DNA from 4 places in the Lacticaseibacillus styriensis genome. Region 1 is predicted to be linked to each of the others. Evidence: predicted binding sites of a transcription regulator. Region 1 holds the regulator's gene; each other region holds the start of a gene.
What was found. The regulator NrdR, encoded in region 1, represses ribonucleotide reductase genes. The targets are predictions, from matches to a motif close to ACACNATATATNGTGT.
Positions count from the first base shown of each region.

Region 2: the regulator NrdR is predicted to act here: its motif matches at 1,868-1,883, upstream of nrdH (glutaredoxin-like protein NrdH).
Region 3: the regulator NrdR is predicted to act here: its motif matches at 2,292-2,307, upstream of nrdJ (ribonucleoside-triphosphate reductase, adenosylcobalamin-dependent).
Region 4: the regulator NrdR is predicted to act here: its motif matches at 2,820-2,835, upstream of nrdD (anaerobic ribonucleoside-triphosphate reductase).

Region 1 covers NZ_CP132483.1:1,730,372-1,735,022, forward strand. Annotated here, with positions in the region: gene thrS (threonine--tRNA ligase) at 1-524, opposite strand, end outside; gene dnaI (primosomal protein DnaI) at 1,082-2,017, opposite strand; gene LACSTY_RS08335 (replication initiation and membrane attachment family protein) at 2,017-3,366, opposite strand; gene nrdR (transcriptional regulator NrdR) at 3,435-3,902, opposite strand; gene coaE (dephospho-CoA kinase) at 3,957-4,559, opposite strand; gene mutM (DNA-formamidopyrimidine glycosylase) at 4,556-4,651, opposite strand, start outside.
Region 2 covers NZ_CP132483.1:1,501,393-1,506,043, forward strand. Annotated here, with positions in the region: gene LACSTY_RS07210 (hypothetical protein) at 1-45, opposite strand, end outside; gene LACSTY_RS07215 (helix-turn-helix domain-containing protein) at 183-1,634, opposite strand; gene nrdH (glutaredoxin-like protein NrdH) at 1,953-2,183, shown strand; gene nrdE (class 1b ribonucleoside-diphosphate reductase subunit alpha) at 2,253-4,424, shown strand; gene nrdF (class 1b ribonucleoside-diphosphate reductase subunit beta) at 4,478-4,651, shown strand, end outside.
Region 3 covers NZ_CP132483.1:2,316,344-2,320,994, forward strand. Annotated here, with positions in the region: gene LACSTY_RS10890 (DUF4430 domain-containing protein) at 1-3, opposite strand, end outside; gene nrdJ (ribonucleoside-triphosphate reductase, adenosylcobalamin-dependent) at 30-2,276, opposite strand; gene LACSTY_RS10900 (nucleoside 2-deoxyribosyltransferase) at 2,471-2,914, opposite strand; gene LACSTY_RS10905 (alpha/beta fold hydrolase) at 2,980-3,825, opposite strand; gene nusG (transcription termination/antitermination protein NusG) at 3,835-4,389, opposite strand; gene secE (preprotein translocase subunit SecE) at 4,491-4,651, opposite strand, start outside.
Region 4 covers NZ_CP132483.1:140,339-144,989, forward strand. Annotated here, with positions in the region: gene LACSTY_RS00620 (helix-turn-helix transcriptional regulator) at 1-586, shown strand, start outside; gene LACSTY_RS00625 (PLD nuclease N-terminal domain-containing protein) at 680-895, shown strand; gene LACSTY_RS00630 (ABC transporter ATP-binding protein) at 892-1,821, shown strand; gene LACSTY_RS00635 (ABC transporter permease) at 1,818-2,579, shown strand; gene nrdD (anaerobic ribonucleoside-triphosphate reductase) at 2,873-4,651, shown strand, end outside.

The sequences.
Region 1 (4,651 bases):
AAGTCACCGAGCTTGTAACCCTTAATCGGATCACCAGCAGCTTCGACCAATTGCTTCTTGAAAGGATCGTCTTTGAAGCGGGCAAAAGCATCGGCACGACTGAGAACAACCGGTTCCAAAGCAGCGTTGGCCTTAATGATTTCTTCCATTTTCTTTTGAACCGTTGGCAAATCATCGACACTTACCTGGCCATCCGCCCGATCGGTATCGTAATAGAAGCCATCCTCGGTCGCCTGACCCTGACCAAAATGAATATCAGGATACAAAGCTTTGAGTGCTGCAGCCAAAACAAACGCTGCCGTTTGCCGGAGAACCGTCAGCCCCTCGGCATCATCCTTGGTCATAATCTGCAGTTTGCCAGAATGAGCAATCGGTTCGTCATAAGCGATCAACTCGCCATCCAACTTGCCGGCAACCGCCTTTTTGGCCAAACTGTTACTAATGCCTTCTGTAATAGCTTTCACCGTTGTACCATCTGGAAATTGTTTAACATTGCCATCTGGAAACGTAATATCTAATGCCATAAGAAAGACTCTCCTTTGTTGTTTTTTCGAAGAAACCATCCGTTCACCGATGCAGAGACCTGTGCGTAAGGATCTTGGTCGCAATGCCTAAGGGCACAACGCTTCAGTTCCAGACACTGCGGCTTCCGCTTGCGATAACGCGTTCGCAGTCGCAGAAATCTCCGTGTAAGGACCTCAAGCCTAAATGGCCAAAGTCCAGCCATTTAGGCTTGAGGCCACTTACACTCCGATTTCTAAGCGCTCCTGCTCACGCTCACAAAAAAATCGCCCCTAACATCTCCTAAGAGACATCAGGGACGATTTGTGATCGCGGTTCCACCCAGGTTGCCGACAGTCTTGCTGCGGGCCACTTCATTAACGCGTAACCTGCGCAACTGGGCCTTTCGGCAATCTCAAGAAGTGGTTCGGATCAGATCTTGCAAGACTTTCAGCCGCGGCCTTGCTCTCTGTCGGATGATCCTTTATTGCTTCCGTCTTCGATAGCTACATTGAACCACATTGCGCGGCCAGGTGCAAGCGGTTTTCTGAAAATTGCGTTATTCTCTTTTGAATTGCACTTAATTGGCCAGCGGATTGCGGCGATTTTCTCCGCCGACCGTTACTTCTTTAGCCAGAAAACGGATCCGTTCCATGATGCGTTGCGCTTTTAGCATCTCGGAATTACCCCGGTCAGTTCCGGCCAAAGATTCGGTTAAATCGGCCATGCTTTTGTTGGAGCTGAACAGCGTCGGCATTTTTTCCTGCATGCGGTATTGCAAAATGATGCCAAGCACATCATCCCGCACCCAGGGACTGATACTTTCAGCACCAATATCATCAAGCATCAGCACTTGCGCACGTTTGACGCTATCGATTTTTTTCAAAACCGTGTTGCTGCCAATGGCACTCTTCATTTCAACAACAAAGGTCGGGACATGAATCAGCGTCGTGGCAATGCCGCCTTTGCTGGCAAGATCATTGGCAATGGCACCGAGCAAATAGGTTTTACCGACGCCAAATGGACCGCTTAGATACAGGCCTTGGTGAAATGTTTTGGGATCGGCGACCACTGCCAATACAAACCGGTTTGCTGCCAAGAGCGCATCTACTCGCTCATCAGTCGGATCGTAACTTGTCAGACTTGCATCGTGAATATCTTTGGGCATATTAACCGAGGTCACTAGCGACGCCTGCTTGGCCTCTTCGTCAGCCGCAAGCTTTGCATCTGTCGGCTCATACGCAACATCAATCAGCCCGTTAGCAACGACTAACGTGGGTTGATAGCCGGGTGCCAATGGTAATTCACCACGGGCAATCTTGTTCCGCTCACTGACGAATTCATATATCTTCGCCGTGCCGCGATCAATCGCATCATCAGCTAATTCTGCCTCGTGTTGCTTAAGGAAGGTCTGGACATCAGGATCCTGCAAGGCTGCCTTGACCATTTTGAAATACCGCTCCCGCCACTGTCGAGAGTCCATTAACATTGCCAAGCGTTTGCGCATATCTTCCATTAGTTCGTCCCTCCCTTATCACCGAGTTGCCGTAACTTTTCCAGTTGAGCAGCCAACGTCTGGCGATCTGCTTCGCTGACCTTTTTCTTCTTGGGTTGATAGCCTTCCTTAGCCCAATCTGGCAGCTTTTCCTGCCGCACACCTTTGGATTGGCTTTGAAAACGCTTTTTTCCAGTTGCTTTTTGCTCTTCAAACGTATGAATCTGCTGTAACGCTGCTTCCGGGCTCGTCACGTTGGCCTTCAACCAGCTGTTGGCAATGGCATCCATCAACGCTTGATTGATACTATCATTCGTTCGGAGAATATAATCGATCAAAATATTAATGGTGGGGGCATCAAAAACGTTGCGTTCACTAAGGCTCTGTACCGCGCGCAATTCATTATTAGCCGGATACATCCGGTCATTTTTAGCCTGCTTGGTTGCGGTTAAAAACTGGCGTGGCGGCATGCTTTTCGCCCGTTTCAGCAGCGCTTCGTCAGCACTGGCCACTTTTGGTGGTTTGGTTGCCACTGGTTGCGGCTTAGTTTTAGGCTGCTGGCGGGTATAACTTTGCTCGGCCAGCCGCCGCAACGCGTTCAAGTCGATTTTGCCCGTCATCACATCCGTCGCCCGACTGATCAGCCGCGCAAAGTCAGGTGGTTGAATCCCGTAAAACCCGGCGATTTGATACAGTGCCTCTTGGTGTTTGGCTAATTGACCTGACTGAATATTGCTGTTGGCTAACAACGATTGCAAAAGTTCCCAGTCATAGCCTTCGCCATTACCAAGCCGCGGTAGTTGAGGCTGATTTTGAGCCATTGCCTTTTTGGCGGCAACCACCGCACTTGGTTCCCCGCTTAAGTTGTGGTCAAAGCGAAACACGTCCAAAAAGTTTGCCGTGATCTCCTGCCATTCCGGGCGGCGAACCGGTTTCAGACTGAACTGTGCAACCAGTTCGTCATACCGTTTTTCACCAACCTTGTCATAAAGCAACAGGCCCATCAAATCATCTTTAAAAAAGGCATCTGGTTGCACTGGCGGGTAAAGTTCATAAGCGTAATAGCGTCCTAGGGAATCGACTTGCGTATAAGTTCGCAATAAGCCGACTGCTTCCAGTTTGACGCGAGCCACAAAGAGTTGATCGATGTCGATATCCAACAAATCCAACAGCCAGAGTTGCGGGCGCCGATCCGTCACCAAAGCGCGGTCTTTGACCTCCTGCCATAGACTTAGATAAAGCGCCATGGCAATCGGCCCCACGAGCGGTTGATAAAGCGAGATAGCGATCTTTTCATCAAAGTCGCTAAAATAACCTGCCTTGGTCAACACAAAGCCTGCTTGGGGCATAAACGTATCCGGACGCTGCATATCGAATTCACCTCTTTTCAGACAACGGACCTGAGACAACTGCCCCAGGTCCGTTTGTTTCACGTTCACTATTTCTTGGTCTTTTCCTTCTTCATCATATCCTGAAGCTCTTGCATGAAGACGGACATATCTTTGAATTGCCGATAAACACTGGCGAAGCGAATATAAGCCACGTCGTCAACATCTGCTAGCTTGGACATGACATACTCGCCAATGGCTTGACTGGAAACTTCATTTTCACCAATCGCACGCAATTGGTTTTCAACCGAATCAACGATCCCTTGCATCTGCTCCATGGTGACCGGTCGTTTTTCTGCGGCCCGGATCAGCCCTTTCAGAATCTTCTCACGATTGAACTCTTCTCTGGTACCATTTTTCTTAATTACCAATAACGGGGTTTGCTCGACTCGTTCAAAAGTCGTGAAGCGAAACCCGCAATTCTCGCATTCGCGCCGGCGTCGGATCGCCCGACCGCCGTCTGTGGGACGCGAATCAACGACCCGCGAACTATTATGATGGCAATGGGGACATTGCACGACTCCACCTTCTTAATCAAAGTTTGATAATTAATTATAGCACGCACACGCCGCTTATGATAGGTGCTGTAACTGGCGGATTAAGGCTTTCGCTTGGGCAATCGTTGCTTCTGATTTTCCGTTATTGTCAATGACAAAATCAGCCATGGCCGCTTTTTCCGCCAAGGGTATCTGTGATGCAATGCGTTCTTTGGCTTCGGCTTCTGTCAAACCATCGCGGGCCATCAGCCGGGCCAGTTGAACATCAGGAGCAACGGTGACCACAGCAACACCATCGAATGCATCGGCATAATCAGCTTCATAAAGAAGTGGAATGTCGCCAACTACAATCGCAGCACCGCCGGCTTTTGCCTGCTCTAACGCTTGATTAATCGCCGCGCGCAGGTACGGTCGATTAATTTGATTCAGCGCCTCCAAACGTCGCGGTTGGGAAAAGACAATCTCACCAAGCTTGGCACGGTTGAGTTTACCGTCCGCGCGCAGCACTTGTGGCCCAAATGCCTGGACAATGCGGGCGAGTGCAGGCCGACCGGGTTCGACAATCCGGCGCGCAATCACATCGGCATCTACGACTGGATAGCCAGCTGCTTTAAAGACTCGACTCACCGTTGACTTTCCTGAGGCAATACCGCCTGTCAAACCCAATAAATAGGTCATGCCGGACGCCTCCTTTGATGCAGAGGTTGGCAGTGGGGACAATAGTGGGTACCGCGTTGGCCGACTTTGATTTTAACAATGAGTGTGCCGCA
Region 2 (4,651 bases), 230 kb from region 1:
CATATCAACGACAGCGGCCTCGTCTGCTTTCTTGTCACGTTTCATGTTCGCAGTCATCTCCTAATACTTTTAGTATGCACCTACGCCGGATTTTCATCAACGCCGCCTATTTTACCAAAAGCATCGGTAACAGCGTTTTTACTAATCTATTAAAGTTTGCGTCGGTGATGCCTGCCCATTTTTCAGAGATGAAACTGCTGGCGTGAGCGTCGAAATAATACTTGATAAAGCGCAGACCAGCTTTCAAAGCGCTCACTGTCTAGATAAAAGACCGGGGTATCAGGTACAATGGATTCCTCGCTTGCAGCCAAAGTATGCGCGGAAATCACGAAATCGGGATGTTGGTTAATGGTAACTAGGCGAATGTATGCGGGATGCACAAGATTCAGCCGCACGGTTTCGTATAAAGGCTGGGGCATCAGTGGATCAAGCGCTACTTTTAGCTTATTGGCAACCGCACTTTCGGTCATGAACGGCCAAAGCAATTGATAGAAGCCGTCAATGATCTCTGAACGGACTCTCTCATCCGGTTCTTCTCGAGCAAAAAAGGCTTCAATCGCCTTGCCAAGACGTGGAAAAAGCGGCCGCATTGGGCCGGCGGTTTTCGCTAAGTCGATATACGCGCCATCAGGAAAAATCCGTTCACTGATCAGAATTTTCAATAAATTGCCGGCTAAGGCCAGATCTTTGGAAACTGCTGGTGAAATACCGATTAGATGCCGACTGAATTCGGTGCGGATTTTTTCGACGGTCTGCCACGCCGAGGTATTGTGGGCAACATGGTAACCGACAAATCCGGCAGCGTCGAATTGTTGTTCAGTGTGGAAACGCGGAATCCGCCACTGCCCGAGATACAAATAAAGGATTTCGGCTTCCGCCACTTCACGGGGTAAATGTGCCAAGACATCTGGCAGCTCCTCAGGCAACACTGGGCGAGGTTGTAATGCCGCGAAATTCAGGGTGTTGCTGATTGAATGATTCGCCTGCAGTCGATACAGATTAATGTTGGCCGAAAATTGAAGTTGCTTGACGGAGAAGTCCGGTCGAATCAAACCGGCTGCCTGCAAAGACTGAACCAGCTGGCGGGACTGCGGCATCATCGTGGCAAACAGTGGATCCTGGGTGTCGACTAGCTGCCACAATAATTGGCGATAAACTTGGCGAATTCGCGGCTCTGCGCCGGCAAGTGCCAAAGGCGTGAGATTAATGGTGACCTCTTTTTGGCGCAAGTACCCGCGTAATGCGGAAATCCGTCGGAAAAAAGCTGCTCGTGAGAAACCGGTTTCTTCTAATAACATGGGCAACGTTAAATCAGGTTGCATCAATGTTTTGACCAAGAGTTTTCCCGGAAGCGATCGGCGAAACAAAAAGATCCGGTAACGAACGCGACTAATCGGAGGCGGTGCCGTCATATTGCCATCCCCTCTACGTAATAAAGGTGGTGCATCAGGATCAATTGCATGTAAATCCTCGGCGACCTTCGCCATTTGCCGTCGCAGTTGCCGGTAGCTCTCGCCGCGGGCCATCGCTGCCGTTGCAATATTCATTTGCCGATTAGGCGCGTCTCGCAAATCGCCATAAAGCGCCAACCGCTCGCGTTCTTCGCGGTCTAGGAACAATTCTTCAAACGCCATGGTGACGACTCCCTTTCCAAATTTTTGCTATAGTATAGCAAAGAAGATCGGCAACCGGATAAATGATGCTTGTGTACTTGTCTCAGACGCCTGTTTCCTTAGCGGACAGGCTTTCGCCACTTTAAGTCAGTCTATGATTGATTAGCACTGGCGTCTGACATGCATTCTTGCTATACTAAAAGTAAGCGAAAATCAAGTCGACACCATATGCTTTGGGGCATCAAAAAAATTAGCCCCAAGATATGGTGTTTTTCATTGACATGCACCCCAATATTGAGTATTCTAAACTACATAAGATAACAAGAAAGGATGATACCTATGCGTAACATCACACTGTTCACGCGCAATGGCTGTCCACAATGCCGGATGACAAAGCGCTACCTCGATACCCACAAGATTCCATTTACGGAACACAACATCAACGAGGAACCTGAATACATCGATTACTTAAAGAAAAAGGGATTCCAGCAGGTTCCTGTTCTTGAAGCAGATGGGCTTGATTCATTCTCCGGGTTTCGACCGGATGCCTTGAAGCAACTGGCTGTCTGAACAGCCAGTTTTTTTATCGCATCGAACTTAACCGAATGAAGATAAATTGCAGTGAAAGCAGGGATTAGCATGTCATTAAAAACAATCAGTCCGGACGAGGTTACTTATTACGCCCTTAACAACGAGATCAATATTCCCGTTAACGACCAAATTCCGCTCAATAAGGACAAGGAAGCCTTACAAGCCTTTTTGACTGAAAATGTGGCGCCAAATACGATGAAGTTTTCGTCGCTACAAGAGCGCTTGAAGTATTTGGTTGACCATCACTATTATGAAGCCGACTTTTTAAAAAAGTATCAGCCGGCCTTCCTGGAAAAGCTGGATCAATTTCTGACGGCCCAGCATTTTCAGTTTAAGTCCTTCATGGCGGCCTATAAGTATTACGCTCAGTATGCGTTAAAGACCGACGATGGCACTCAGTATCTTGAAGATTACAAAGATCGGGTGTTTGCCAATGCCCTCTTCTTTGCGGATGGTAATGAGCAGCTAGCGGTTGACTTAGCGGATGAAATGATCCATCAGCGGTATCAGCCGGCTACCCCATCATTCCTGAACGCTGGTCGGCAACGCCGCGGTGAACTGGTATCCTGTTTTCTACTGCAAATTACCGATGATATGAATTCGATTGGCCGCGCGATTAACTCTGCCCTTGAGTTGTCACGAATTGGTGGCGGGGTTGGCCTGACGCTGTCGAATCTGCGTGAAGCCGGTGCGCCAATCAAAGGCATTGACGGTGCTGCAAGTGGCGTATTGCCGGTCATGAAGTTGTTGGAAGATTCTTTTTCCTACAGCAATCAACTGGGCCAACGTCAAGGTGCCGGTGTGGTTTATTTGAATGTCTTCCATCCTGATATCATCAGTTTCCTGGGTGCCAAGAAGGAAAATGCGGATGAAAAGTATCGGGTGAAGACCCTTAGCCTCGGCGTGATTGTCCCTGATAAGTATTACGAGCTTATTAAGGACAACGCCGATATGTATCTGTTCTCCCCTTATTCGGTTGAACGGGCTTATGGCAAGCCATTTTCGTATGTGGACATTACCAAGGAATACGACAACATGGTGGCCAATCCGGACATTAAGAAATACAAGATCAAGGCCCGCGATCTGGAAAATGAAATTTCCAAATTGCAGCAGGAATCCGGCTATCCTTACATCATCAACATCGACACTGCCAACAATGCGAGCCCGATCGATGGCAAAATCATCATGAGCAACCTGTGCTCGGAAATCATGCAGGTGCAGGTACCGTCCAAGCTCAACAACAAACAGGAATATGAAGTCTTAGGGACAGATGTTTCCTGCAACCTGGGCAGCACGAATATTCCTAATTTGATGCATAGTCGCGATTTTGGTCACAGCGTTGAAGCCATGGTTCGGGCATTGACCTATGTCACCGATCACAGCAATATCGACGTTGTGCCATCTGTTCAGCACGGTAATCACATGGCGCACAGCATCGGCCTTGGTGCGATGGGCTTGCACACGTACTTTGCTAAGAACCATATGTATTATGGTTCACCGGAAAGTCTTGATTTCACCAACATCTATTTCTTGTTGCTGAATTATTACACGTTGAAGGCATCCAACAAGATTGCTAAAGAACGTGGCGAGTCCTTCCATAATTTTGAAAACAGTAAATACGCTGATGGCAGTTATTTTGACAAGTATATCCAACAATCATGGGCACCTAAGTACGACAAGGTGCGTGATTTGTTTAAGGATGTTCACATTCCGACCCAGGCGGACTGGGAAGCACTCAAAGAGAGTGTGATGAAGGACGGCTTGTATCATCAAAACCGGATGGCTGTGGCCCCTAATGGCTCGATCAGCTATATTAACGATACCAGTGCCTCCTTGCAGCCGATTGTTAACCGGATTGAGGATCGTCAAGAGAAGAAAATCGGTACGATTTATTACCCGGCACCCGGTTTGTCGAATGACACCATGCCTTACTATCAAAGTGCCTACGACATCGACATGCGTAAAGTCATTGATGTTTATGCCGCTGCCCAACAGCACGTTGATCAAGGGATGGCGATGACCTTGTTCATGCGTAGTACCATTCCTGCTGGCCTTTATCCGTGGAAAGACGGCCGAACCGACAAGATGACGACGCGTGATTTGAATATTTTGCGGAACTACGCACATCACAAAGGTCTGAAGTCGATTTACTACATCCGGACTTACACCGATGACCAGGAAGAAATCGGCAGCAATGCTTGTGAAAGTTGCTCAATTTGATTATCTTTTAACAGGGGGATCTCCCCTGTTTTTACATACAAGGAGCGAGGAATATGGCAAAACAATATATTGCGATTAACTGGAATGCGATTGAAGATGAAGTCGATAAGGCGACTTGGGAAAAGTTGACGGAACAATTTTGGCTGGATACCCGGATCCCTTTGTCCAATGATTTAGACGATTGGCGCTCACTGAGTCCTGATGAACAGTGGGTTGTCGGGCATGTT
Region 3 (4,651 bases), 590 kb from region 1:
CAACATAACCTTCAATTTCCTCCGCATTTTTACTTAATCGGGCAAGCGCCGCCAGCACAATCCGTCTGGTCAACTAATTCCAGATCTTTTTGATCATGATTGGCATTTTGGGCGGCAAAAACAGCTGCGACCGATCCGTGAATCTTGGCGCACTTTTGCGTATAGGTGTCAGCATCAATCGGCTCTTTTGGCGCCTGCTTGAAACCTGAACCAACGTACGGCAACATGGATGTTGACTTGATCACGTGCCGATACTGTGACAACAAGCCGGCAATCTGATCGGCTTCTTCCGGCTGGAAGGTGACCGTGCAGCTGACCGCATTATCAGACCAGTATGTCTGCAAGAATGCTTGGGTCGCAATCTGTTCGGCAATCGAAACCGTTCCGGCTGAAGCAAATGCCGGATCGTCAGCATGCGCCGCGCGAATCGGGAACTCAACGACCATCGTGTTCTTGGTGTAAACATCCGGCTCAATATGATAACCGCATGCTTTCAAAGCCGGCAGCAACGGGTCGTTGGCCTGGAACCGAATGCGCTGAATCAGGTAGCCGGCATAATGGAAATGCATGCCTTCTGAAACGCCTGCCAGCTTAGCAACGGTTCCCGATGGCTTAACCGTGGTGTGTTTGCGGGAAGGCTCACAGCCCAATGCATCGGAATAAGCCTGATCCGCATCAACAACCGCGTGATACAAGCCATCCACTGCTTGCTTGATTTCCGGATTATAAATCGGCTTCTCAAGCATTTTACCGGTGTGCGGATCCACAACCGGTTCAAATCCGGACACGACGCGATGACCAAAATCATCCAGGAACCAATCCTGAATTCCGGACATCGAAATGCCGATGCGGCGATTCTTCCTAATAATATCACGGGAAACCTGCCAGTCGTAATTGCTGAAGGTTACTCGCTTGGCATAACGCGTTGCCAACGCAAAGGCCTGCTTCAATTTCCAACCTTGTTGCACCGCAACGACCGGAAAGAGTTCAAACAAGTTGCATGGTTCACCATTGGCCAACGAAATCTCGCCACATGGGTTGGTGCCTTCCACATCCGGATCGTTAGCTGCATTTTCACCATCGACAATCCGGCCGAAGCGGCGTGATAAATCGAGGTTCACAACGCCCGGTTCACCGTTTTTGGCAATGGCTGTCGCAATCGGTGCATAAGCGTCAAACTGCGTATCAATCGCGACACTGTTGTTAGATGCCCAGCGGTGATGATAAAGCTTTTTTTGATCCTGCTTCATCGTAATGAACGCGTCATCATCGGCCGATCCTAACGACATTTCCGCGGAACGCCGCACATTGCCGGCCACCACTGTCTTGCCGATCAAGTTGCCGATATCCGTAGCGTCAACCGCGGTCAACCGCTGGCCAACCCGCGCATTGAGCACCTTGTTGATATCCAGCAACATCTCGACTAATGGCATCGGACCGGAAGCCGTGCCGCCAAAGCCATGAATCCGGGCGCCTTTTGGCCGAATCCGACTGATATCCAGCACCAGTTTGGTCTGACCACTAGGATTAGTCGTCGCAAAATGATGATCAATCACCTTGGCGTTGGCTAAAACCCAGCCTTCACGGGTATCCGGCAAAACGTAGCGATCATTATGTTCGGCTGCATGCGCCTGTTCCCAAGCCTCTCGATCAACCGCACCCATTTTCAGCGATTCCGCGTAGCTAGCACTGTTGCGATCAATCACAATCGTCAAGTCAACGGCGTTTGCGACCGGCGGCAACTTGGCAATGTTGTCTTTGGTGACGGAAAAACCGACGCCGCCGCCTTTCATTAATTCATCAAACATAAAGGAATACGGCATCGAGACAGCAGGCTGGTCAGCCGAAAAATCCGTCGGCACAATATGCGACTCACCATACGGTTGCGGACGAATGGCAATGAACCAGCAATTATTCAAGGCATCGCCATTACGCTTTTGATAATCGGTTCCGGAAATCCACAGATTGCGGCCAGATGGCGTGCCAGCCAACCCGTAAATAAGCTTGAAAAGATTCCGTGCCTCTTTTTGCAGTTCGTCCACGACTTCTGAATCAGGATTGGCTGTATGTAACCGCGGATCAAGGTTAATATTCCCCTCAACCACTCGCTTGACGGTTTCATCCCAATTCTCGGTCCGTTGTTGATCCGGCAACCACCGGGCATAGGTCCGCTTATACGTGACCCACCCCAGTTCGCCCCAGTGTGGTTTAATTTCTTTCTTGACCTCGGCAATAAAATCAGGTGCCAAGGTGATCGGTTTCATCATAACTTGCATAGCTGTCCCTCCCGTATACAAGATATGGTATAGCCAAACGAACCTAATATCAAGATATAGGTTAATCAATAACAAATTGTTAATGTTGGCAACCACCTGGCCAACGCGGGATGCACGGCTTTTTAAAAATAATGACGAAATTAAAAAATCGCCAGCGCAAGAAATCGCTGACGACATCTGATCTATTTGCGGATTTAAAAGACCGGTCCGACATACGGCCGCACTAACACATGGTCCAAATCAAGGCTTTTAAGCTCGGTCACATCATTCACAAAGCAGGTAATCGACCCTGCCAGCATCAGATTCATTTTCATCTCGCCAAGCTGAAGCGCCACGATCGGCATATGGTGCGCGTAGGCGTACCCGATCTCAAACGCCGTTCCCGGGTCGGGATTCTCGCCGACATAGTCCAGAATGGCAACCAAAACCGTTGCGCGGTGCAGTCCCTGAATATCTTCACCAAATACCTGCCGCTGCCACCCTGGCGAGTTCGGCGTTAAGCCCGCCTTGTTCGTGTCATCACGCGGTGAAAAAATCGCGGTGACCGATTCATTTGCATGCAAAGCTGCCAAAACCTGATCAAGCCGCTCAATCTGAGCAGGATCAAAAAACGGTGCAGCCAAATATACTTCTGCCATGTTCATTTCCTCCTGGGCGGCTTCTGTCCGCAAACCTTCAACTATCTACTTCAACTAAGCTGCACCTAAAAATCGCGTTGGCGCTGCCATAAATATTCGGCAATATCATGGTCCACCAACCGATTCTCGTGCAGTAGACTATGGGCTGCCCGCGGTCCGCGAATCACAACCTCAGTATAATCTTTGATCCGATCCTTCACCAAATACCGCACGGAAAAGCTGCTGCTGATCGCCACTTCACCATCGTGGCGCCCACCCAACATCAAATCGCCGGCAATATTCAACCACCGTAAATCTGGCGGCAAGTTGGCAATCGAACGTTGAAAATATTGATAGATCGGCGCTGTATGCTCCGGTCCTTGACGGGTCAACGGCCAATTAAGAATCGGCGAACGCCGCGCAACCTCCACATCATTCATCGGTGCGGCAATCGTCACCAGATTCGCCACCGGAACAGCAGGTTGGCTTAATAAATACAGCACCGCCGTCACCCCGCCCATCGAATGCGCGACCAAATTAACCCGGGTAAACGCCTGCTGTTCCTGCAAAGCGACAATCACATGCTTTAACCCGCGCAACTGGGCAGCGGGCCGCACCGTTTTGTCCGTATACAACACCTGAACGGCAGCGTGATGGTTTAGATTCAACTGTCCGCGCAAATGAACGCTGCTATCCGGGGCGACAATGGCCACGACATCCTTGCTCAAGCCATAACGCCGCTGCATACGCCACAACATATGGCCAAACGAATAGCGCGTCCCCAGATGCCCGGGAATAAACAACGTTGGTGTCGGATCCATCACGAGCGGCACCGGCGCATAGCCAGTCCGCGCCAATAGAAAATAGTCGGTCATCACGCCCACAACGACAATCACGCCCAGCGTCACAAGAATCCAGAACCAGCCGCTCATAGGCGTTACCTACAGCTTATCGACTTGATCAAAGTCCAATTCGGCTGTCACTTCACGGTCAAACATTTCCGTAACAACTTTCAACTTCATCTTATCTTTATCAACCGCCGTCACCTTACCATGCATGCCGGTAAAGGCACCATCGATAATCGTCACTGGCTCGCCCACATCAAACTCAACATTCTGATGGCGCGTGCTCATCCCCATCGAATGCAGTACACTGGCAACTTCTTCCGGCAGCAAAGGCGCTGGTTTTGAACCGGCCCCATGTGAGCCGACAAACCCCGTAACTCCCGGCGTATTCCGGACCACAAACCAAGACTGGTCAGTCATCACCATTTCAACCAACACATAGCCAGGAAAAGTCTTCTTCATTTCAACTTTATCCTTACCATTCTTCTGTTCGTGTTCCTCTTCTTCAGGAACGACCACCCGAAAAATATAATCATCCATATTCATACTGGTCGTCCGCTGTTCAAGGTTCGTCTTCACCTTATTCTCATAACCGGAATAAGTGTGCAACACGTACCAATGCTTCTCTGCTGATGTTACTGTTTCAGCCATAATGTTCTCCTTTTTGTGTTTTGAGTCAAAATAAAAAACCGTCATCGAAGGCGGTTTTGCGCTGCTCATAGTATAGCAAAGATGAAGCGGTTTGTCAGGCTTTAATACAAGAACGCCTGAAAGATCATGTTAATGACCCAATCAACCGCCGCAAAATAAATGGCAAAGATAATGGAAGTCATGATGACGGTAAACGTATCACGCCGTGTCTGTTTCGCGGTCGGCCACGTAACAGCCTTCATTTCCGCAAAAACACTTTTGA
Region 4 (4,651 bases), 1.5 Mb from region 1:
GTTGGCGTTGTTAGGCGAGTATGTGCCAGAACAGTTACCGGCTGACAGTTTAATTGCCGGGGCGTTTCAGCAAAAAGGCGATCTGCAGCGGGCGATTGCTACCAGCCAAAGTGGGCTGATGCAGGATCTGAGCATTATCATGAGTCAATTAACGAACTACATGACGTTGCTAGGGGATGACCCTGAGCGACTAAAAGCTACCTATCAGCGGGGACAGGCGATTGCCGAAGCCTTTGAGCTTGTGACCCTGAATCCAGCAGTGTGGGCCAACTTTCAATTGGCAGCGTTAAATGGCTTTGCCCAGCAGCACCAAATCGAGGCCGTCGCGATAACATTGCGGCTGTTTGTGCGGGCGATGGCGACAACGAAAATGACCTGGCAACTGCACGGCGATCAATACTTTGATGCGATTGATCCGTGGCTGAATCAATTGGATCTAGGCCCGCAAACGCCACGCGTATCGGGTCAGGCAAAACAGGTTTTGATCAATGCCGTTTTGAATAACCCTGCGCTGAAGCCTTTACGGCAGCAGCCTGCTATTGAGCCATTGCTAAAGGAATTGGAACAGATCAAAGCGCGGAAATAGGCAGCTGGCTGAGTCTGAGTGAGTTTTGGGAATGCAAAAAGAGTGAAGGCTAAAACTAACGGCCATCACGAATTTTTTGAGGGGTTGAACAACATGAATGCTAATTGGGAAGTTTTCACGACATACTGGCCATTTTTAGTGCCATTGATCATTTTAGAGTTTGGGTTAATGATTGCTGCGGTGATTCAGGTATTACGCCACCCGCACTATCGCATAGGCAACCGTGCGTTTTGGTTGGTGATTGTCATTTTCATCCAAATTATCGGCCCCATTGCGTACTTTGTCTTTGGACGGGAGGATCAGCAGTGAGTATTTTGACATTGCAACACGTCAGCAAGCATTTTGGCGATAAGCAGGTGCTTCAAGATCTTAATTTAACGGTGCCGACCGGATCGATTTACGGCTTTGTCGGAGAAAATGGTGCCGGCAAGACCACCACCATGAAACTGATTCTGGGTTTGGATCGGGCGGATGGTGGCGACATTGACGTTGCCGGGGAACGGGTACATTTTGGGCAAACTTCCACGAATCGTCAGACTGGCTACTTGCCAGATGTGCCTGCATTTTACGGATACATGACTGCCACCGAATATTTACGGATGTGTGGGCAATTGACGGGTTTGCGGGGGATAGCGTTGGATTCACGGGTTACTGCGATGCTGAAACGCGTTGGGTTGGCAAAAGCTTCGCATCGCATCGGCGGCTTTTCCCGGGGGATGCGGCAGCGGCTTGGGATCGCGCAGGCGCTGTTAACGATGCCCAAGCTGTTGATCTGTGACGAACCGACTAGTGCTCTTGATCCCCAAGGGCGAACCGATTTTTTAGAGTTGCTGGCGAGTTTGCGTGGACAGACCACCATCTTGTTTTCGACGCATATATTGAGTGATGTGGAACGCATTTGCGATCATGTCGGGATTCTGCATCATGGTCGCTTGCAAGTCACTGCCTCGCTGGCTGACTTGAAACAGCAGTATGCAAAGCCCAGAGTGCAGCTGACTTTTGAGACTTCGGCACAAGCACAAGAGGCGGCCGCCATACTAGCGCCGCAACAACATCGTGACCATGTGCAGCAGGTGACGCAAAGTGCCAGTGAAGTGACCGTTGCCTACACAGGTGCCTATGCCGCTGCTGCTGACCAGATTTTGACCAAATTGCTGGCAGCGCGGCTGATCCCGCTAACTTTCAGCCAACAGGAAGCCAATCTTGAACAGATTTTCATGGAGGTGGTTCAATGACAGCCGCAGCGATTTTTACCAAAAAGGAATTGCTTGAAAGTTGGCGCACCCACCGCTTCCTGATTTTGACCGTCGTATTTTTGATTTTCGGCATTTTAAGCCCGCTGATGGCAAAATTGTTGCCCGAGCTATTAAAAGGCGGCCTCGGCGGTGTGAAGATTGCCATGCCGACGCCGACTTCATTAGATTCGTGGACGCAATACTATAAAAACATGACCCAAATCGGCATTTACGTCTTTGCGCTCATGCTTGGCGGTTGTGTGAGTCAGGAAATTCAACAAGGTACCTTAGTCAACCTTGTCACCAAAGGCTTGCCGCGCTGGTCAGTGATCATCGGCAAGGCATTCGTGGGTTTGCTGCTGTGGCTCTGGTGCGTTGGTAGTGCGTTTTTGGTCACTTGGGCATACACGGCTTATTATTTTCATGATACTCACAGTCCGCATGTGGTGTTAGCGTTCGTGCCATTGGCAATTTTTGGCATCTTCTTCTTGAGTCTGCTTGTGTTTGGCTCAACTCTCGCATCGAATAACTATGGCGGGTTGCTTTTTACGGTTGTCATCGTGGCGTTGTTGTATCTGGCGCAGATGGTCAAGGGATGGCAGCATTTTAATCCGATCAGTCTCATAAGTGAGAATATGAAAATTCTGGTGAATGCTGATGCCTTGACCAAACTGTGGCCGGCAATGGTGATAGCAGTTGTCATTGCGCTCGGGTTGTTCGGGGCGTCAATTAAGGTATTGGATCAAAAGAAACTTTAATAAGAGATGCGACCGATTTGCAGGATGGTGGACAATCGTCTTGCGGAACGGCCGCTTTTTTTGCTGACACGTTAACGACGCAACTATGCAAGCTTGTTATGTTCTGAGGTGACAGGTCAGTTATTTTTAAAATCAATCGTCAACAATCAAATGATGCAAAACCACTATATCATGTATAGTATTATGTCATTACCTACCAAATTTAGTAGTTTAGTGCTTTCTTTTGAAGAAAAATCCTGTATACTATATATATTGGTGCAAACGGAACAAGTCAGTGTACTGGGGGATTAGCCATGATTGAATTTTATACACAAATCAAGAAACGAGACGGGCGCATCGTTGATTTTGATGCGAGCAAGATCAGCACCGCGATTACAAAGGCGGCGGAGAGCGTGGCAGAGCTGTCACCCAGTGATGTGCTGACGATTGATCACTTGACGGATACGGTGACGGCCAAAATTCGCGATCGCTATCATGATGACGTTGAAATCGCCGAGGTTCAGACGGTGGTTGAGCAGACGCTGATTGCGGCCGAGAAGTATGACTGGGCCGAGGCGTATACGCAATATCGGCTGAAGCGGGATTTGGCGCGTAAGCAGAAGCAAGATGTCAATTACAATGTGGCGAAGCTTGTCAATCGCGACAAGAGCGTGGTGAACGAGAATGCCAATAAGGATAGCCGCGTGTTCTCGACCCAGCGCGATCTCACTGCCGGTGCTGTGGCTAAGGCGGTCGGGCTGAAAATGTTGCCGCCAGCTGTGGCCAATGCCCATCTGCGTGGCGATATTCATTGGCATGACCTTGATTACACCCCGTTTATGGCAGAAACCAACTGCTGCTTAATTGATTTTGACTACATGTTGAATCATGGCTTTTGCATCGGTAACGCCGAAGTGGAGCCGGCCCACTCGATTCAGGTGGCTGTGACCCAGATGACCCAGATTATCGCGAATGTGGCTTCCAGCCAATATGGCGGCTGCTCCAGTGATCGCACGGATCAGGTGCTGGCCCCGTTTGCCGAGAAAAATTATCAGAAACATCTAAAGGAATTCGGCGATGTGATTGATGATCCGGCCCAATTGAAAGCGTTGGCTGTGAAGCAGACCAAGAAGGATATTTATGATGCCTTGCAAACACTGGAATATCAGGTCAACACCCTTTATTCGACGCAGGGGCAGACGCCTTTTGTCACCGTTGGCTTTGGTTTGGGCACCAGCTGGATCGAACGGGAAATTCAAAAGGATATTCTGAAGATTCGGATTCTTGGCTTAGGCAAAGAGCGCCGTACCGCGATTTTCCCGAAGCTGGTCTTCACGTTGAAGCGCGGACTGAACCTCAACCCGGAAGACCCCAACTATGACATCAAGCAGCTGGCCATCGAATGTGCCACCAAACGGATGTACCCGGATGTCGTGTCATACGATACCATCAAGCGGCTGACCGGCTCATTCAAAGCGCCCATGGGTTGCCGCAGCTTCTTGCAAGGCTGGACCGATCCTAAGACCGGCAAGGAAGTCAACGCCGGCCGGATGAACCTTGGGGTGATCACGGTTAATCTGCCAAGGATTGCCATGGAGTCCAAAGGCGACAAGGACAAGTTCTGGAAGATTTTTGAAGAACGGATGCGCATCTGTAAGGAAGGCCTGCTGTATAAGATCGAGCGCACCAAACAGGCGACGCCGGAAAGTGCCCCGATTCTTTACAAGTACGGCGCATTTGGCAAGCGTTTGGCTGACACAGACAGCGTCGATGACCTATTCAAAAACGGCCGCGCCACGGTATCGCTTGGTTACATCGGCTTATACGAAGTCGGCACGGTTTTCTATGGTTCAGCATGGGAAAAGAATCCCGAAGCCAAGGCGTTTTCCGTTTCAATCGTCAAGGCGTTGGACGATCATTGCAAAGCCTGGGAAAAGCAGTACGGCTATCATTTTTCGGTTTACGGCACACCGAGTGAGTCGCTCACCGATACCTTCTGCCGCGACGATACCAAGAAATTCGGGATCGTCAAAGACATTACGGACAAGGAATATTACACCAACAGCTTCCATTATGATGTCCGCAAATCACCG